4 regions of the Streptomyces sp. NPDC005181 genome follow, and region 2 is predicted to be linked to each of the others. Evidence: riboswitches for the same ligand, from Rfam matches in the RefSeq annotation. Region 2 holds a riboswitch; each other region holds the start of a gene.
The links. A riboswitch is a leader RNA that binds a small molecule or an ion and turns the genes downstream of it on or off. The one in region 2 is predicted to bind cobalamin.

Region 1 (4,290 bases), on a different contig from region 2:
ACAGCGACCAGTCGCCGTCCGCGTCGACCCGGCGCATGAACTCGTCCGGGATCCAGTGCGCCAGGTTGAGGTTGTGCGTACGCCGCTGGTCCTCACCCGTGTTGTCGCGCAGCTCCAGGAACTCCTCGATGTCCGCGTGCCACGTCTCCAGGTAGACGGCGGCGGCGCCCTTGCGGCGGCCGCCCTGGTTTACGGCGGCGACCGAGGCGTCGAGCGTCTTCAGGAACGGCACGATGCCGTTGGAGTGCCCGTTGGTGCCGCGGATCAGCGAACCACGGGCGCGGATCCGGGAGTACGAGAGGCCGATACCGCCTGCGTGCTTGGAGAGCCGCGCCACCTGGTGGTAGCGGTCGTAGATCGAGTCGAGCTCGTCCAGCGGCGAATCCAGCAGATAGCAGGATGACATCTGCGGGTGCCGGGTGCCGGAGTTGAAGAGCGTGGGGGAGGAGGGTAGGTAGTCGAGGCGGCTCATCAGGCGGTACAGCGAGGCGACCTCGTCCAGCGCGCGCGCCGAGTCGTCCTCGGCGAGACCGGCCGCGACGCGCAGCATGAAGTGCTGCGGCGTCTCGATGACCTGACGGGTGTGCGGGTGGCGCAGCAGATAGCGGCTGTGCAGCGTCCGCAGCCCGAAGTAGCCGAACCGGTCGTCGGCGCCGTCGGCGAGCGACTGCTCGACCAGCGTGTCGAGCCGGGCCGCGTGGAGCGCCACGAACGAGGCCGTACGGTCCGCGATCAGACCCTCGCGGTGACCGACGGCGACCGAGGCGGAGAAGGACACCGCGCCCTGACCGGCCGCCTCGTCCGCGACGGCGCGGGTGAGGAGGCGGGCGGCGAGCCGGGAGTACGCGGGGTCCTCGGAGATCAGACCCGCGGCGGCCTCGGTGGCCAGCGAACGCAACTCTGCTTCGTCCGACCGGGCGTTGCGGCCGCGCAGCGCGGCGGCGGCGACGCGACCGGGGTCGGTGTCGGGCAGATCGACGGTGAGGTCGGTCAGGGTCCGCAGCAGTGCGGTCCCGGGGCCGTCGTTCGTGGTTCCCGTGGACTCGGCGACTGAAGCCGGATCGGCTGGCGCGATGGTCATGTGGTGCTCTCCCTCGCTCGGCTCGGGGCCGGGCGGGGAGCGGGGGCAGCCGGGCAGAGGCGTGCCCAGGAGAGGGCAGCACTCCGTGCGGCGTCCACCGGCCCATCCGCGAGGCCCGGACGTCTGGGCGTCCGGATCGGTCGAGCCGGACGCGCTGTCGGCAGGTCCTCGGACTTACAGGGTGCGCAAAAGTACACCGAACACACCGTTGCGGGACAGTTCCGGATTCGCACCGGATTTCCCTGCGGCGACAGCGAGCACGAGCATACATGTGGGGGCCGCCCGATGAGGCGGCCCCCATATGTTGTGTCGTGTGCGGTTTACAGGGTCAGGCTGTACGTGAGCAGCGGAAGGCCCGGAATGGGCTCCCAGTCGCGCTCCGGAGTCCGGACGAAGCCCAGGCGGCGGTAGATCCGGTGGGCCACGAGCATGGTCGGCGTCGTCGACAGGAGGAGCCGCGTGACGCCCTCCGTGCTGCGTGCCCGGTCGATACAGGCCTGTACGAGGGCCTCGCCCGCCCCGAGGCCGCGCGCCTCCCGCGCGACGGCGAGCATCCGGAATTCGGCCTCGTCGGGGCCGGCGATGTCGGCCCACGGGTTGCCGGGCGGGGCGTAGGTCACGCCGCCCAGCACCCGGCCGTCGGTGCCGACCGCGACGAGCACGTCGGCCTCGACGGCGCGGCGTGGCACGTCGCGGAGTTGTTCGAGATACGGGTCGTCGGCGCCGAAGTCGAGCAGGCCGTCGTCGAGGTACGCGTGTGCGGTGATCTCGCCGAGGGCGTGGTGTTCGGTGGGGTCGACGGGCCTGATCGATAGGTCCATGGCGGAAGTGTGCCGTACGGAGGTGGGGCGGTGGGTGCCCGGGTGCGCCCGGGGTGCCGCTCTGTCCTCGATCGCCGGACGGGCTCGGTGTTGCTGATGTGGCCCGCCCGGCGTGGGCCGGGCGGGCCACATTTTCTGGCCGGTGCAGCAGGCCTAGTTGGCGGACGGGCTCGCGTCGGAGGCCGTGGTGGGCTGCGACCTGGCGGACGGGAGCTCCACCTGGACGGCCGGGTCGCCGGCGTCCGCCGTGTAGTCGGCCGGTGACGTCTCGTCGATTCCGGCCGGGGCCTTCAGCGCGTTCAGGACGAACGTCAGCACCACCGTCACCACGGCGTTCAGTACGAACGCCGTCAGGCCGATGTAGCCGATCTCGCCGATCCCCGGGATCTCCTTCGAGGAGCCGCCGAAGTGGGCCTGGGTCGGGCTCGCCACCCCGTACGCGGCGAGCGTGCCGTACGCCATGCCGACCGCCCAGCCGGCGAGCAGCGCCCAGCGGTGGAACCACCGGGTGAACAGGCCGCCGACCAGGGCCGGGAACGTCTGCAGGATCCAGATCCCGCCCAGCAGCTGGAAGTTGATCGCGACCGTCTTGTCCATCGTGAGGACGAAGACGAGCGCGCCGACCTTCACCAGCAGCGACACCAGCTTGGAGACCTTCGTCTCCTGGGCCGGGGTCGCGTCGGGCTTGAGGAAGTCCTTGTAGATGTTCCGGGTGAAGAGGTTCGCCGCGGCGATCGACATGATCGCGGCGGGCACCAGCGCGCCGATCCCGATCGCGGCGAACGCGACCCCGGCGAACCAGTCGGGGAACATGTTCTCGAACAGCTGCGGGATCGCCAGCTGTCCGTTCTGCACCTTGACTCCGGCGGCGATCGCCATGAAGCCGAGCAGGGCCAGCAGGCCCAGCATCAGCGAGTACAGCGGCAGGATCGTGGTGTTGCGCCGGATCACGTCACGGCTGCGGCTGGAGAGCGTCGCCGTGATGGAGTGCGGGTACATGAAGAGCGCGAGCGCCGAACCCAGGGCCAGGGTGGCGTAGCCCCATTGGCCCGGATCGGCCGGCGCGAGGGCGCCGCGCGGCTTGCCGGTTGCGGGGTTGGTCTGCGAGAACGCCTCGCCGGCCTTGGCGAAGATGTCGTCGAAGCCGCCCAGCTTGATCGGGATGTAGATGATCGCCACCACGATGACCAGGTAGATCAGCCCGTCCTTGACGAACGCGATCAGTGCGGGGGCGCGCAGCCCGGAGGAGTACGTGTACGCGGCGAGCACCGCGAACGCGATCAGCAGCGGCAGGTCCTTGATGAACCAGTGCGTGTTCTCGCCGCCGCCGACGCCCATCACGTCCAGCACCGCCTGGATGCCGACGAGCTGGAGCGCGATGTACGGCATCGTGGCGAGGATGCCGGTGACGGCGACCGCCAGCGAGAGCCCCTTCGATCCGAAGCGGCCGCGGACGAAGTCCGAGGTGGTGACGTACCCGTGCTTGTGCGACACCGACCACAACCGCGGCAGGAAGGTGAAGATCAGCGGGTACACGAGGATGGTGTACGGGACCGCGAAGAAGCCGGCCGCGCCGGCCGCGTAGATAGCGGCGGGGACGGCGACGAAGGTGTACGCGGTGTACAGGTCGCCGCCGAGCAGGAACCAGGTGACCCAGGTGCCGAACGACCGTCCGCCCAGCCCCCATTCGTCGAGGCTGGCCTCGTTCTCGGCCTTGCGCCAGCGCGCGGCCATGAAGCCGATGACCGTGACGGCCAGGAAGAAGAAGATGAAGACGCCGAGCGCGACGCCGTTCACGCCGTCCTTCATGCGGAAGCACCCCCCTTGCGGGAGCGCTGGTCACGCTGCCACAGCGTGTACGCGACCATCGTGAGCGCGGTGGAAATCAGCACCCAGAGCATCTGGTACCAGTAGAAGAACGGAATGCCGATGAAGGCCGGGTCCACCTTCGCGTACGAACTCACCCAGAGCATCGCCACGAACGGCGCGATGAGGCAGAGGGCGATGACTACCCTCATAGGTGTGACCGTTGGTGGTTTCGTATCTGTTTCTTCTGGCATATGGCGACTCCGTCCCCTCGCTGACCACCTGTTGTAATGCGCATGAAATCTAGGGGAGAGTTCCGGCCAGCGTCACCCCCTGTCCGTATTTCGGTCCTGCAACGGTGTGGCGGGGCCGGGGAAGAGGATGCTGTCCGGGGGGCCGACTCCTGATACTCCGTCCCTGTTCGGGCAGTCGGCCGTTCGGTAGCCGGCCGGCCAGGAGCCGGGTCCCGCCGTCTCAGTCGGTCGGCCGCTTCAGACGCGCCACGAACTTGTAACGGTCGCCGCGGTACACCGACCGCACCCACTCCACCGGTTCGCCGTGTCCGTCCAGGGAGTGGCGGGA
Region 2 (4,290 bases):
GATTGACCTCGTCGACATAGAGAATCCCGCGATGCGCATCGGCGAGGAGCCCGGGCTCGAAGGCCTTCACCCCGTCGGCGAGCGCCCGCTCGATGTCGAGCGCCCCGACGAGCCGGTCCTCGGAGGCTCCCACCGGCAGTTCGACGGTCCGCGCCGCCCGCGAAACGCCGCCCCCGGCTTCGTGGGGCCCATCGGGACACGCCGGGTCGGGCGACACCGGGTCGCACGAGAACCGGCACCCGGAGACGACATCGATCTGCGGCACGAGCGCGGCGAGCGCCCGCACGGCGGTGGACTTGGCGGTCCCCTTCTCCCCCCGCACGAGCACACCACCGACGGTGGGCGATACGGCGTTCAGCAACAACCCGAGCCGCAGGTCGTCCTGCCCGACGATGGCGGTGAAGGGGTACGGGGTACTCACAAAGCCTCCTTGACGACGTCATCCATCCATGAACCGGTGACCCGTTCCGGTCCGCCTTCCAGTCCGTCCGGGCGACTGCTCAGCCCGTCCGGCGCTTGCGGACCGGGGTCCGCGGCGGACCCCGGGTCACGGGAAGCCGAGGGTCGGGGAACAAAGCCCGCCGCAGGCGGCGTCCCCCTCACTCCAGCCGCCCAGCCACCCCAGCCCCACGCCCCCCTCGGGCCGCCGGCACCTCCGGTGCCCCAGGGCCCACAAACGGCAATCCCTCCGGCACCCCCGCCTCGATCAACCGCATCAACGCCCCCGTATCCGCATGCTCCTCGATCAAGTCCCCCAGGCGGTCCAGCTGCTCTTCCCGCAGCTCCCCGAAACTCGTGTCCGGCGCCGGCACGAACCGCCGCCCCGCTGCTTCCGCGACCTCCACCAGGAACCGCCGCCGGAACGCATCGCTCTCCAGCGACCCGTGCCAGTGCGTCCCCCACACCGACCCCACCCGGCACCCGTCCAGGAACGGGTCGCCGCCCCGCACATCGGCGACCCCGTGATGGATCTCGTACCCCTCCACCGGCTCCCCGAGCGCCGAACCGACCGGCCGGGCCAGGGTCTTCTCCCGGTCGAACCGGATCCGTACCGGAAGCAGCCCGAGCCCGTCGACCTGCCCGGCCCGCGACTCCACCTCGTCCTCGATCTGCTCCGCGAGCACCTGGAACCCGCCACAGATGCCGAGCACGGGACGCCCCTGCGCCGCCCGCCGCAGCAGCGCGTCGGCCAGCCCCCGTTCGCGCAGCCAGGCCAGCGCCTTCACCGTGCCGCGCGTGCCGGGCACGATCACCAGGTCCGCGTCGGCCAGCTCCTCCGCCCGGTCCACGAACCGCACCACCACACCCGGTTCGGCGGCCAGCGCGTCCACATCGGTGAAGTTCGACATCAGGGGCACCGCGCACACCGCGACCCGCAGCACGTCCTCGCCGTGCGGCGGCGCGACGACCGACTCGCGTACGGCCCCGCGCAGCGAGACCCGCAGTCCGTCCTCCTCGTCGATGCCCAGGCCGTGGGCGAACGGCAGCACTCCGTACGTCGGCCGCCCGGTCAGCCCGTACAGCATGTCGAGCCCCGGCTCCAGCAGCGACACGTCGCCGCGGAACTTGTTGACCAGATAGCCCGCGATCAGCGCCTGGTCCTCGGCGCCGAGCAGCGCCGTCGTACCGAAGAAGGAGGCGAACACGCCGCCGCGGTCGATGTCGCCGACGACGACCACGGGGAACCGCGCGGCCCGCGCGATCCCCATGTTCACAATGTCGGTGCGGCGCAGATTGATCTCGGCCGGGCTGCCCGCCCCCTCGCAGATCACGGCGTCATACGTGCCCCGAAGCTGCTCCAGACAGTCCACGACCGTGGAGAGCAGCGACTCCTGCCGCCCCCCGTGGTAGCCGCGTGCACTCATCTCGCCCACCGGCCTGCCCATCAGGACGACCTGGCTGGAGCGGTCGCTGCCGGGCTTGAGCAGTACCGGGTTCATCAGCACGGTCGGCTCCACCCTGGCGGCCTGGGCCTGCATCGCCTGCGCGCGTCCGATCTCCGCGCCCTCGCGGGTGACGAACGAGTTCAGCGACATGTTCTGCGCCTTGAACGGCGCGACCTTCACCCCCTGGCGCACCAGCCAGCGGCAGATGCCTGCCGTGACGACGCTCTTGCCCGCGTCCGACGTGGTTCCGGCGACCAGCAGTCCGCCGCTCATGTTCCGCTCCGTCCCGCGGCCGGGCGCCGCCCCGTGGGCGACCGCCGTCCCGCGATCAGCCGGCCCGCCGCGCACACGCCGAGGGCCAGCACCCCCACCCGGCGCGACAGCCGCACCGCGCGCTCGATGTCCTCGGTCTCCACCGCACGGCCGGCCGCGCCGTTCAGCACCGGCCGGTGTTCGACACGGCCGCCGTACGCGAGGGTCCCGCCGAGCCGTACGCCGAGCGCGCCCGCGAACGAGGCCTCCACCGGCCCCGCGTTGGGGCTCGGGTGCTTGCCGGCGTCGGCCCGCCAGGCCCGTACCGCCCGCCGTGGCTGCCCCCCGGCAACCACGGCGAGCGCGGCTGTGAGCCGGGCGCCGGGCCAGCCCACGACGTCGTCCAGCCGGGCCGAGGCCCAGCCGTAGCGCAGATGCCGGGGCGACCTGTGACCGACCATGGCGTCGAGGGTGTTGACGGCCCGGAAGGCGACGAGTCCGGGCACGCCGCCCAGCGCGCCCCACACCAGCGCGCCGACCACCGCGTCGGAGGTGTTCTCGGCGACGGACTCCACCACGGCGCGGGCGATCTGCGGCCCGTCGAGGGAGTGAGGGTCGCGGCCGCACAGATGGGGCAGCCGCTCACGGGCCAGTGCGATGTCACCGGCGGCCAGCGCGCCGCCGATGGCGCGGGCCTCGCGTCCCAGCGAGGTGCCGCCGACGACGGACCAGGTGGCTGCCGCGGTCAGGGTGACGGATGCGGCGGGATGACGGCGTACGGCACGGGCGGCCAGCGCGGATCCCGCCGCGGCGCCTCCGGCGCAGACCAGGGTGTGCAGTGCGCCCCACCCGCGGTGGTCGCGCCACAGTCGGCGCTCGACGCCCGCGGCGGCCCGCCCGAACGCGGCGACGGGATGACCCCGGCGGGGATCACCGAGCAGCAGATCGCCGATCAGACCGGCCGTGGCGCCGTACGCGAAGATGCGGTCGGCTCGCACGGCTCAGCCGGCCGCCCTGCCTCGAAGGACCTTCGTACAGCCGGCTCCCGGTGGGAGCGGCTCAGAAACGGACGACGGCGCACGGCAGCCGGGCATGGCGATATGTCCTCACTCAGGGTCCGCGCCCTGGTTCGACGTGACCGGCGGCGAGAGTCTCCTGGCTCCCGGATCCGCAGTTCCCCCGGCCTTCCAGCCCGCCTGCGCGAGCCGTGACTTCCGGTGTGGGGGACTGCTCCCCGGTGACAGTGGCGGGACCGCGCCGGATTCGCACCGGCTTCCTCTGCTGTCGCCGTAAATGGCTCCTGCAGTCCACCACGCTCCGCGAACGCCCGTCAACCTGGCGTTGACCTGCGGCGGCGCAGTGTGCGCAGACGCACATCGGGCCGGACACACGCGAGGTGTGTCCGGCCCGATGGGACGCGACGACGGGGTGCGGGAAGGGGCTCAGGCGACGATGAGATAGATCCCGTACGCGACCGCGGCCGCACAGAGCCCGAAGCAGAGGTACGCGCCCGTGCGGGCGAGTACCAGGGAGCCTCCGGTGGAGCCGCCCTGCGCCGCCGGTTCCGGCTGCTTGGAGAGGCCGACGATGCCCAGGGTGAAGAGGCCCACCAGCGCCACAGTGACGACGAGGGAGACGCCGAAGACGGAACCGAGAGCTGCCCAGTCGATGTTCATGCTGATCTGTCCTTACACCGTGGCGGGCCGCGCCGGATCGGCGACGGTTCCGGCCGGGGCCGGGATGGTGGTCTTGAGGTCCGTGTCCGTGTCCGCGGCTGCGGTCGCGTCCGCCGTGGTGGCTGCAGCAGCGGTCCCGGTGGGCGGCGGGGTGACGGCCGCGATGGCGGTGGTGATGACACCCGCCGGTTCGGCGTCGTGGCCGGCGGGGGCGACATCGCCGTGACCGACCGGCTTGCGGCGGGACAGCTGCCAGATGGCGGCGGACCCTCCGATCAGCAGGATGGCGACGACGACGACTCCCCAGGTGCCCTGCTTGGTGAGCAACTCCGCGCCCGCACCGACCAGACCGGCAGCCGGCAGGGTCAGACCCCAGGCGACGAACATCCGGGTGGCGGTGGACCAGCGGACGACACCGCCCCGGCGGCCCAGTCCCGCACCCATCACGGCGCCGGAGCACGACTGGGTGGTGGAGA
Region 3 (4,290 bases), on a different contig from region 2:
GCTGGTGGCCGAGTGGAAGACCCCCGCAGAGGACCGGGACGACGTGGAAGCGCCCGCCTACATGGTCAGGTGGCGCCAGGAACGTTGAGGCCGGTGGCGCGCGAAGTCGGCGAGTCCGTTGATCCAGCCGGCCCCGAGGCATTCAGGTCAGAGCCCATCCCGCCCGCCGCCAGGGCCTGCTCGTCGATCTCCGTGATCACGGCCACAGCGGAAGCATGACAGTCGCGACTTGGGTTGTCCGTCAAGCCGTCTCGCCATGCGGACTCTGGCCAAAATCGGTCAGATGAGGGTGGATGCGGCACGCATGCGTCCGGGATCACACCGTGCGGAAGTCCGAGTGGCGTGAGCGGGGCGACACGGGTGACGCGCACAGGTTGAGCGCCCGCAGCGCCATCACTGCTGGTCGAAGTCGATCGTCACGCCGCTGCACACAGGGTGTGTCCGGCAGGCCAGGACGTAGCCAGCTTCGATCTCTGATGCCTCCAGGTCGCAGTCCTCGAGTCGTACAGGGCCTCCGGAGGATTTGGCACGGCAGGTGCCACATATGCCTTCGCGGCACGAGTAGGCGAGGTCGATACCGGCACGCAGACCGGCATCGAGAACGGTTTCGGCCTCGCTGACCATCACGGTGTTCTTCGCGCCTCGGTCGATCAGCGTCACCTCGTGGGACCGGCTCGCGCTCCTGTCTACGTCAGACGAGGGGGAGCTCGGCGGTGCACCGCCTGCGGTGAACCGTTCGCTGTGAATGCGTTCCGCGGCAAGACCCCCGTCGGTCAGGGCGCTGCGCACGCCGCTGACGAGCGCCTCCGGGCCGCACATGAATGCTTCGTCCGCTTCACCGGCGAGACCGAGTACCTCCGTCAGTTCACAGAACTTCTCACGGGTGAGGCGCCCTTGGAACAGCGGGTCGACGGTCTGGGAACGACTGAGGACGTGGACCACTCTCAGGCGCTCGGCGTACTTCTCCTCCAGGTGGGCGAGTTCCTCTCGGAAGATCGTCGAGGCATCGTCCCGGTTGCCGTAAACAAGGGTGCACCGGCTGCGCGGCTCCATGACCAGGGTGCTCTTGACGATGGAGAGGATCGGGGTGATGCCGCTTCCGGCCGCGATTCCCAGCACGTGGCGAGAGCGGAACGGGTTGAGGTCGATCGCGCAGCGTCCGCTGGGGGCGCCGACTTCCACCTCGTCGCCCGCCCGCAGGGAGGTGTTCACCCATCGGGACATGCGGCCCGCCGACTGCGCTTTGACAGCTACGCGCAACTCGCCGTCGGCGATGCCACTGCATATGGAGTACGGGCGGCGGAGCTCCGCGCCGTCGAGCACGGTCTTCAGCGTGAGGTGCTGGCCAGGGCGGAAGGTGAATTCAGACGAGAGGTCGTCGGGGACCTCGAAGGCCACGGACACGGTGTCGGCCGTCTCCTGCCGGACGTCGGCGACCTTGAGCCGGTGGAATCCGCGGTGCTGCGCCGACTCGGTTGGGGCAGGCGTACGGGCTGCGGTGTGCCGGACACGCCGCCCGGCGGCCAACCGGTACACGACGAGGAAGACGAAGGCCGCGCCGATGAGGGCTCCGCTGTACTGCACCAGCGGTCCGCCCGCATCACTGCCCGCGGTGAAGGTGTGCGCGGTGGCCGACACGAACACCACGAAGGCGGTGCGGTGGACGTAGCGCCATATCCGTTCCGGGAGTTTGGACTTGAGCAGCGAGGTGGTCTGAACGGCAGCCAGGAAGTACAGGGCGAGCACACCGCACGCCTGGGCAATGGGATTCGCCTCACGGGCGAACGGAACCAGCAACTGCATCCAGCCGAAGGACAGCTCGGGGTCGAGTACGAGCGCGGCCAGGTGCAGGACCGTGAAGGTCAGGGACAGGCCGCCCAACCAGCGGTGCAGGTCCAGCAGCCAAGCGGGGGCCGGCCGGCCCCCCAGCACTCGGGTGGAGAGCAGTAGTCCCCAGAGCGCCGCCAGGGAGACCAGCCACCACGCGGTCAACCCGGTGGCGCGAGCCACGTACCACCACAGCCGGGGGTCCATCGTGTGTACCTTTCGAGAGTGCCGACGCGTCGGCTGGGGGATGCAGGGACAGGCCCGCTCGCCGTGCAGGCGTGTCGAGCACGTGGAACGGGGCTGGGGATCGTGCTGCCCCTGCGCTTCTGCGGGCATAAGGACTGTCGGAGCGCTCCGTGAGGCCGACGAGTCCGCTCGTCAGCTTGAAGTCCGCAACTCGCGCTCTGCGTATGCCAGACCGACGTATCGCCGCACGATCGTGACGATCCGCACCGGATGCTCCGACGGGGCGGGCTGCGCCTCGCCCCCCGATGGCTCCTGTGCCTCACGCCGATCACCTTGCTCCTGATGACGGACGGCGTCCTTGGCGTGCTGGGTAGAGGCGAACTCAGCCACCAACAGCAGTGTGACCGCCAGACTTGCGCCTCCGATCAGCGTCCGGGCCACGGCAGCCGGACGCCGACGCCTGCCGACGCGATCAGTCATCGTCCTCGTCCTCGCCGTGCTTCTCGTTGTCGCCGGAGTCGCGGACGCCTTGACCATGCTCGCCCTTCTTGTCCTTCATGTCCTTCTTGTCTTTCTTGCTTTCTTCCTTGTACTCCACTTCGACGGGTCTCACCGGGTCGGCGGGGCGGGTCGCCGCCGGCTTCGGCGAGCCGACGGCCCGACTCAACACCGTCGACCCGTTGGTCCCGATACCCTCCGCGTCCGAGGCTCGCCACTCGGGCGAGGGCGGTTCAGTCGGGATGTCCACGTATCGAGTGACCTCAACCGTCGGCACTGGACTGGGTGTTACAGGTGGCGTGGAAGCGGCGCCCGGCGGCTTGAGGCCAGCCGTGTTCGGCGCCGGCTGACCCGTAAGAGTGGCCACGACGACGATGCCCGAAGCGCCGACGGCCACTACGGCGCCCGCCAGAGCGAGAGCACGACGATGTTCCACGAATTTCCTCCAGAGTGTTCCGAGCAGCCGAAAACGTCAGCCTTGGCTCGCGGGGATGGTTCCGATCCGCCCTCTCCCACACACGCGAGGGCGAGGTCTCGGCCCGCCAGACACATCGGCGCACCGGGAACCGGACGCGGTGAGGCGCGACTGACAGAGACCTTCTGTCGAACGTGAGTTGGCCGGGACCGCGCAAGAGAGCGGTTGGATGGGGCGAAGGTGTGCTCACCCGTGCACGTACGGGTGCGGGAACGGGGAGCAGTCGACCTTCTGCTCGCCCGTCGGCGGTTGCGGCTAGCCGAGCATCAGCCCGCTGAGAAGCGTGGCGCGGGAAAAGGCCGACGTCGCGGGCGGCAGGGTCCCTGCGGACCAGGCGGCGAATCCGGCTGCGGTGGGCAGCGCCACAGCAAACCTCCTTGGGGAACACGCGTCCCGTTCGATGGAGCATGCACGACAACGCGGGGTCTGACTCACCGATGGACACCATCCCTGGGGAGGCGACGCCGGTTCACAGTGGCGCGACCGTGCCGGTATCTCACCGGACTTCCGCGCGCTGTCGTTTCAACGTCGAAAACGTACCGCCCAGCGCTACTTTCAGCCAAGGGCGCATGGGGGCGCCATTCGTCACACTAACGACGGGCGTGCGCCCCGCGCAGCTGCGCTGAATCTCCGTCAGGCACCGTGCGCTGGAACACACGCCAGATCGTGCCGCAGCCACATGATCCCTGGCCCGCGTCCCGCCCCGGGGAGCACGTCCGGAATCACACGGCGGCGGAGTGCAGAGTCGCCTCCCCCATCACCTCGATGCCTGTGCGCTCCCCGGGCCGGGTGGCGGCCGGGCTGGGGACCCGGACGTCGATGGGCTCGTCGATGCCGTCCACAGCAACGGTGACCATGGCGTCGTGACCGTAGAAGCGAACGTCGGTCACCATGCCACTGGCTTCGGCCGCATCCGGGGCAGTCAGTCGGAGCTGCTCGGGCCGGAGCAGCACCACGCCCTCGCGGACCCTGCCGGGCGGCTCCGTCAGTCGGATGCGGCCCAGCACGGTGGCCGCCATGTCTTGGTCCGCAGTGCCGGTGACGAGTACCGCGTCACCGACGAAGGCGGCGACCCAGGGGTTGGCGGGACGGCTGTATACCTCGTGCGGTGTGTCGCATTGGGCCACGCGGCCGTCCCGTACGACGGCGACGAAGTCGGCTGTGGAGAGGGCCTCCTGCTGGTCGTGGGTGACGAGCAGGGCGGTGGCTCCGGTGGCGCGCAGGGCTGCGCGTACGTCGGCCCGTACGCCGGTGCGCAGGGCGGCGTCGAGGGCGTTGAACGGCTCGTCGAGGAGGACAAGGGC
Region 4 (4,290 bases), on a different contig from region 2:
CTACCGTGGCCGGGCCCGCATGGTTGTCGACCTCGACCGGGAGATCCTGCTCGGCGTCACCTTCGTCGGGCCGGGCATCGGCGAGCTGTTGCATTCGGCGACCGTCGCGGTCGCGGGTGAGGTCCCCATCGACCGGCTCTGGCACGCGGTCCCTGCCTTCCCCACGATCAGCGAGGTCTGGCTGCGCCTGCTGGAGGCGTACCGCGGCTGAGCAGGGACGGCGAGTCAGTGCGTGGGGGGACGGATCCCGACGTGACCGAGCGTCCCTGCGAGAAACGGGGCCGCTGTGTCGTCGGGGTTCGTCGCCCTCCCCGCGCCCGCGCACGCTACGACCAAGTCCCGGTGTGCAGACGGAGTGCGGGCGAGCTCGCCGGGCGAGGCGTTCCCCCGGATCATGTGCTGAGCAGGCGGTTGAAGAACGAGCGACAGCGCTGAAGCGCCAGACATCTGGTCCTCCGATCGAGGTCAGCCATATCCCCGTCATCTGCGACTGCCCCAGGGGCCCTGCACCAAACGGGTACCCGATGGACCTCGGGAGACAGCCGAGGTTTCAGGCCGACGACACAGCCGATGGCCACCCCGTCGACCAGGCGCGATCCGGTCCGGCGAACCGCTACGCGACCCGCCTCTCCGGCACCTGCTGCTCCTCTTCCTCGTCGGGCAGCTTGACGTCGCTCACCATGATGTTGACCTCTACGACGTCCAGACCGGTCATCCGCTCGATTGCGGCGATCACCTCGGTCCGGACGTCGCCCGTGAGCTCGACGATCGAGAAGCCGTATTCGATGATGATCGACAGGTCGACCGCGGTCTGGACCTCGCCGACCTCGACCTTGACACCGCTGGCGACGGACTGGCTTCCCGCTCCGGGCACCCGCTCCCGCACGGCCCCCATCCCGCGGGTGAAGCCCCCGCCCATGCTCTGGACTCCGGGCACGTCCCGGGCGGCCAACCCGGCGATCTTCGCCACCACGCCGTCGGCGATCGTGGTACGTCCACGTGCCCCAGGTTCCGTTGGGCGGTTTCTTCCCTGCGGTCCTGCTCCGTGCGTGGCGTCGGATGCCGGGCGGGTGGTCTCGGGCCGGCCCAGCTGCGTGTGATCGGTCATGGTCGGTCGCCCTTCCGAGGAGAAGGTGGGCTCGATCGCCTTGGCCAGTTTACGTACCATTTGTCAGCATTGCTTGAGCGGCAGGGGTGTGCGGACGCACGCCCGGGCGGGCCCTGCCGTGGCGGGCCTGGGTGGGTCGGTGGCCTGTCTCGTCGCGCCCTGCCTGTTCCCGGTACCGAGTAACTGGCACCGGTGTGGGGGACTTCGGCCCGGGCGCGTGCCCTGCAGTCCGGGGCAGGGGAGGCGTGGTCCGCCGTGATGCGTGGTGGAGCCGGCGCACGTGATCGCGCGGTCCTTCACGGAGACGGCCCCTCTGCCTACCGTCCGTCCACTGCGGTGGTCACTGAGACGTACCGGAACCGCCGGTGGCCGTGAGCCCCGCTTCGGCCACCGGAAGGTTGGTGCAGGGGCCGTCACCGGCGGGGCGGGGCGGGCCGGTGGGGAGGCCTGCGCCGGATCATGGGACGTCGGTTCCGGTGCCCAGGGACCGCCCGCAGCGCAGGTTCCAGCGCCCGGACCGGCCGCTGAGCTCGGTCAGTGTCAGCGGGGCCACGTCCAACCGCCAGAACGCCTGCGGCGGAAGGTCCAGCGCATGCACGATCGCGGCGCGCACCACAGCGGGTTCGGCCACGGCGATCACGCGGCCGTCATCGCCACCGTCCCGATGCAGCGAATCCAGCCAGCCGCCCACCCGCGCATGCAGGTCCAGCAGCGACTCACCGCCGTGCGGGGCAGTCGAAGGGCCGGACAGCCAGGTCGACACCGCCTCCGGTTCGTCCCTGCTCACCTCCGCCAGCCGGTGCCCGCTCCAGCGCCCCAAGTCCCAGCCACGAAGGGCAGGTTCGGGCTCGGACCGCAGCCTCAGCGCCCCGGCGGTCGCGGCGCACCGCTCGTCCGTGCCGTGCACCCGGCGATCGGCGGCAGGCACCGCGGCCGCGGCCGCACGCGCCCGCCGGACGCCGGAAGCGTCGAGCGGGGCGTCACCGTCGAACCGGGCCTCGCGCAGCGCCGCGTTGAGCGCCGGCGAGATCAACATCACCTGTACCGTCAACACCCGCGTCAACTCCCTGAACTGTGGCCTCTTGGACAAGCACACCATGGCATCGAGCGCCGGGGGGTGGGCAGATGGCGCCATGGCGGCGGAGTGCTCCCAGACGGTATGGTCGCGACGAACATGACGACGGTGTGATGGAAGTCCGGTGAGAATCCGGCACGGTCGCGCCACTGTGAACCCGTAGCCATACGGGAAGTCAGACCCACCACTGTCGTCTCAGGCACCACGATCGGGACGCGTGTTCCCCCAGGAGGTTCTGCCATGGCACAGACTGCTGCCCCCGCCGCCGTCGCATCACCCGCCATCACCCCCATCTCGCTGAAGGCCATTGCCCCTTGGGCGGTCTTCTTCGGCATCCTCATGCTCGTCCTGCTCTATTTCGTCGGCGCCGAGCAGGGCGCCACCGCGGTCATCTCCGGTGAGGGTGTCCACGAGTGGGTCCACGACGGTCGCCACCTGCTCGGTTTCCCCTGCCACTGACACACTGCGCAAGCCAGGGGAACCCCTCATGAACTCCATATCTGTCAGAGCCCTGCTGGTCCGCGGCATGCTGGCCGGCCTTGTCGCGGGTGCGCTCGCGCTTGCCGTCGCCTACTTCCTCGGAGAGTCGCGCGTCGACGCGGCCATCGCCCTCGAAGAGGCCCACAGCCACGACCACGGCGGCGGCGAGGAACTCGTCAGCCGCACCATGCAGTCCACGGCCGGCCTCGCCACCGGTGTCCTCGTCTTCGGCGTGGCCATCGGCGGCATCGCCGCGCTCGTCTTCTGTTACGCCCTCGGCCGCATCGGCAGGTTCGGCCCACGGGCCACGGCCGCACTGATCGCGTTCGGCGCCCTGCTGACCGTGTATGTCGTGCCGTTCCTCAAATACCCGGCCAACCCGCCGGCCGTCGGCAACCCCGACACGATCGGCCAACGCACCACCCTGTTCTTCCTCATGGTCGCCCTCAGCGTGCTGCTCGCCGTTGCCGCCGTCATCCTCGGCAAGCGGCTGGCTCCCCGCCTGGGCAACTGGAACGCGACGATCACGGCATCCGCCGCCTACGTCCTCGTCATCGGGCTCGCCTACACCTTCCTGCCCTCGTTCAACGAGGTCGGCAAGGGCTTCCCGGCCGGTCTGCTGTGGGAGTTCCGCCTCGCCACCCTTGCCGTTCAGGCCACGCTCTGGACCACATTCGGTCTGGTCTTCGGCTACCTGACGGAACGGCTGCTGGCGCCGAGACCGGACACGGTCCCGGCGGGGGGCGGCACGGCATCCCGCACGGCCCCTGCCGCCGGCTGACCGGCCGGAACACCGCTACGACCGAACCCGCCAGGAGCCGCCTGGCGGGTTCAGCTGTTGTCGGGGTCCAGTCGCCCGGGTGCTCGGTGTCATGACGGACGCCGAGCGGAGACCGGAGGAGAGGCCTCGGTCCCGGCGGCACCGTCCGTCGTGGTTGCTCCACCCACCCCGCCCGCGCATCCGGCCGTCCAGGCGATCCGGTAGTGCCTCAGCAGCTCGTCCTCCTCGACGAAGCGCATCCCGGCCGCCGCCATGACGTGCTGGGACGCGGTGTTGTCGAGGTCGGCGTCGCCCTTGACCGATGCGGCACCCGCGGTGCGGGCGAACTCCAGCAGCGCGCGCAGAGCCTCGGAGGCGTACCCCTTGCCGCGCATCGCCGGGATGAGGCCGTAGCCGATCGTGACCTGTCCCTGGTCGTCCGGAACGGCGTGGAAACCGACTCCGCCGATGGCGTGCCCGTCCTCGCGGAGGCGGATTTCGTACGCGCCGAACGGCTGGGGATTGCCGGTATCCGCGCAGTGCTCCAGGAAGTGCCTGGCGCCCGCCCGGTCTCCGTCGTTGGGGTAGTCGGGTGCCCAGAGGGCGTCCGGTCCGGGACGGCCTTCCACTACGCACTCCGCCTCTGCGGGGGTCAGTGGGTGGAGCACGAGCCGCGCTGTCACAAGAGCTTCCATGACTCGTCGGATTATCACAGCGGCAGTCCTCGACGCATCCGATTTTGCACCGCCCTGGGCGTGAGTAGCGACACTAGTAGCGTTGCTACGTAATCAGGGTAGCGTCGCTACTGCAATGATGTTAGCGTTGTTCTCATCGCAGAAGCGGACACCACCGGACCCCTTGAAACGG

Region 1: it holds a riboswitch for cobalamin, as region 2 does, so the genes downstream of both, ABZV38_RS06345 (ribonucleoside-diphosphate reductase subunit alpha) here and ABZV38_RS04390 (cobalamin biosynthesis protein) in region 2, are expected to answer to the same signal.
Region 3: it holds a riboswitch for cobalamin, as region 2 does, so the genes downstream of both, ABZV38_RS25970 (hypothetical protein) here and ABZV38_RS04390 (cobalamin biosynthesis protein) in region 2, are expected to answer to the same signal.
Region 4: it holds a riboswitch for cobalamin, as region 2 does, so the genes downstream of both, ABZV38_RS25450 (CbtB domain-containing protein) here and ABZV38_RS04390 (cobalamin biosynthesis protein) in region 2, are expected to answer to the same signal.

The regions. Positions count from the first base shown of each region.
Region 1 covers NZ_JBEXID010000006.1:74,672-78,961, reverse strand. Annotated here, with positions in the region: gene ABZV38_RS06345 (ribonucleoside-diphosphate reductase subunit alpha) at 1-1,081, opposite strand, end outside; cobalamin riboswitch at 1,223-1,361, opposite strand; gene ABZV38_RS06340 (GNAT family N-acetyltransferase) at 1,402-1,902, opposite strand; gene mctP (monocarboxylate uptake permease MctP) at 2,056-3,711, opposite strand; gene ABZV38_RS06330 (DUF3311 domain-containing protein) at 3,708-3,920, opposite strand; gene ABZV38_RS06325 (GntR family transcriptional regulator) at 4,183-4,290, opposite strand, start outside.
Region 2 covers NZ_JBEXID010000004.1:66,895-71,184, reverse strand. Annotated here, with positions in the region: gene ABZV38_RS04400 (putative cobaltochelatase) at 1-421, opposite strand, end outside; gene ABZV38_RS04395 (cobyric acid synthase) at 600-2,159, opposite strand; gene ABZV38_RS04390 (cobalamin biosynthesis protein) at 2,156-3,136, opposite strand; cobalamin riboswitch at 3,287-3,418, opposite strand; gene ABZV38_RS04385 (hypothetical protein) at 3,581-3,814, opposite strand; gene ABZV38_RS04380 (inorganic phosphate transporter) at 3,827-4,290, opposite strand, start outside.
Region 3 covers NZ_JBEXID010000047.1:23,909-28,198, forward strand. Annotated here, with positions in the region: gene ABZV38_RS25955 (hypothetical protein) at 1-88, shown strand, start outside; gene ABZV38_RS25960 (2Fe-2S iron-sulfur cluster-binding protein) at 394-2,034, opposite strand; gene ABZV38_RS25965 (hypothetical protein) at 2,206-2,493, opposite strand; gene ABZV38_RS25970 (hypothetical protein) at 2,486-2,947, opposite strand; cobalamin riboswitch at 3,385-3,545, opposite strand; gene ABZV38_RS25975 (ABC transporter ATP-binding protein) at 3,709-4,290, opposite strand, start outside.
Region 4 covers NZ_JBEXID010000045.1:30,862-35,151, forward strand. Annotated here, with positions in the region: gene ABZV38_RS25435 (NAD(P)/FAD-dependent oxidoreductase) at 1-211, shown strand, start outside; gene ABZV38_RS25440 (Asp23/Gls24 family envelope stress response protein) at 614-1,108, opposite strand; gene ABZV38_RS25445 (histidine phosphatase family protein) at 1,566-2,159, opposite strand; adenosylcobalamin (AdoCbl) riboswitch at 2,272-2,420, shown strand; gene ABZV38_RS25450 (CbtB domain-containing protein) at 2,424-2,642, shown strand; gene ABZV38_RS25455 (CbtA family protein) at 2,671-3,444, shown strand; gene ABZV38_RS25460 (GNAT family N-acetyltransferase) at 3,534-4,118, opposite strand.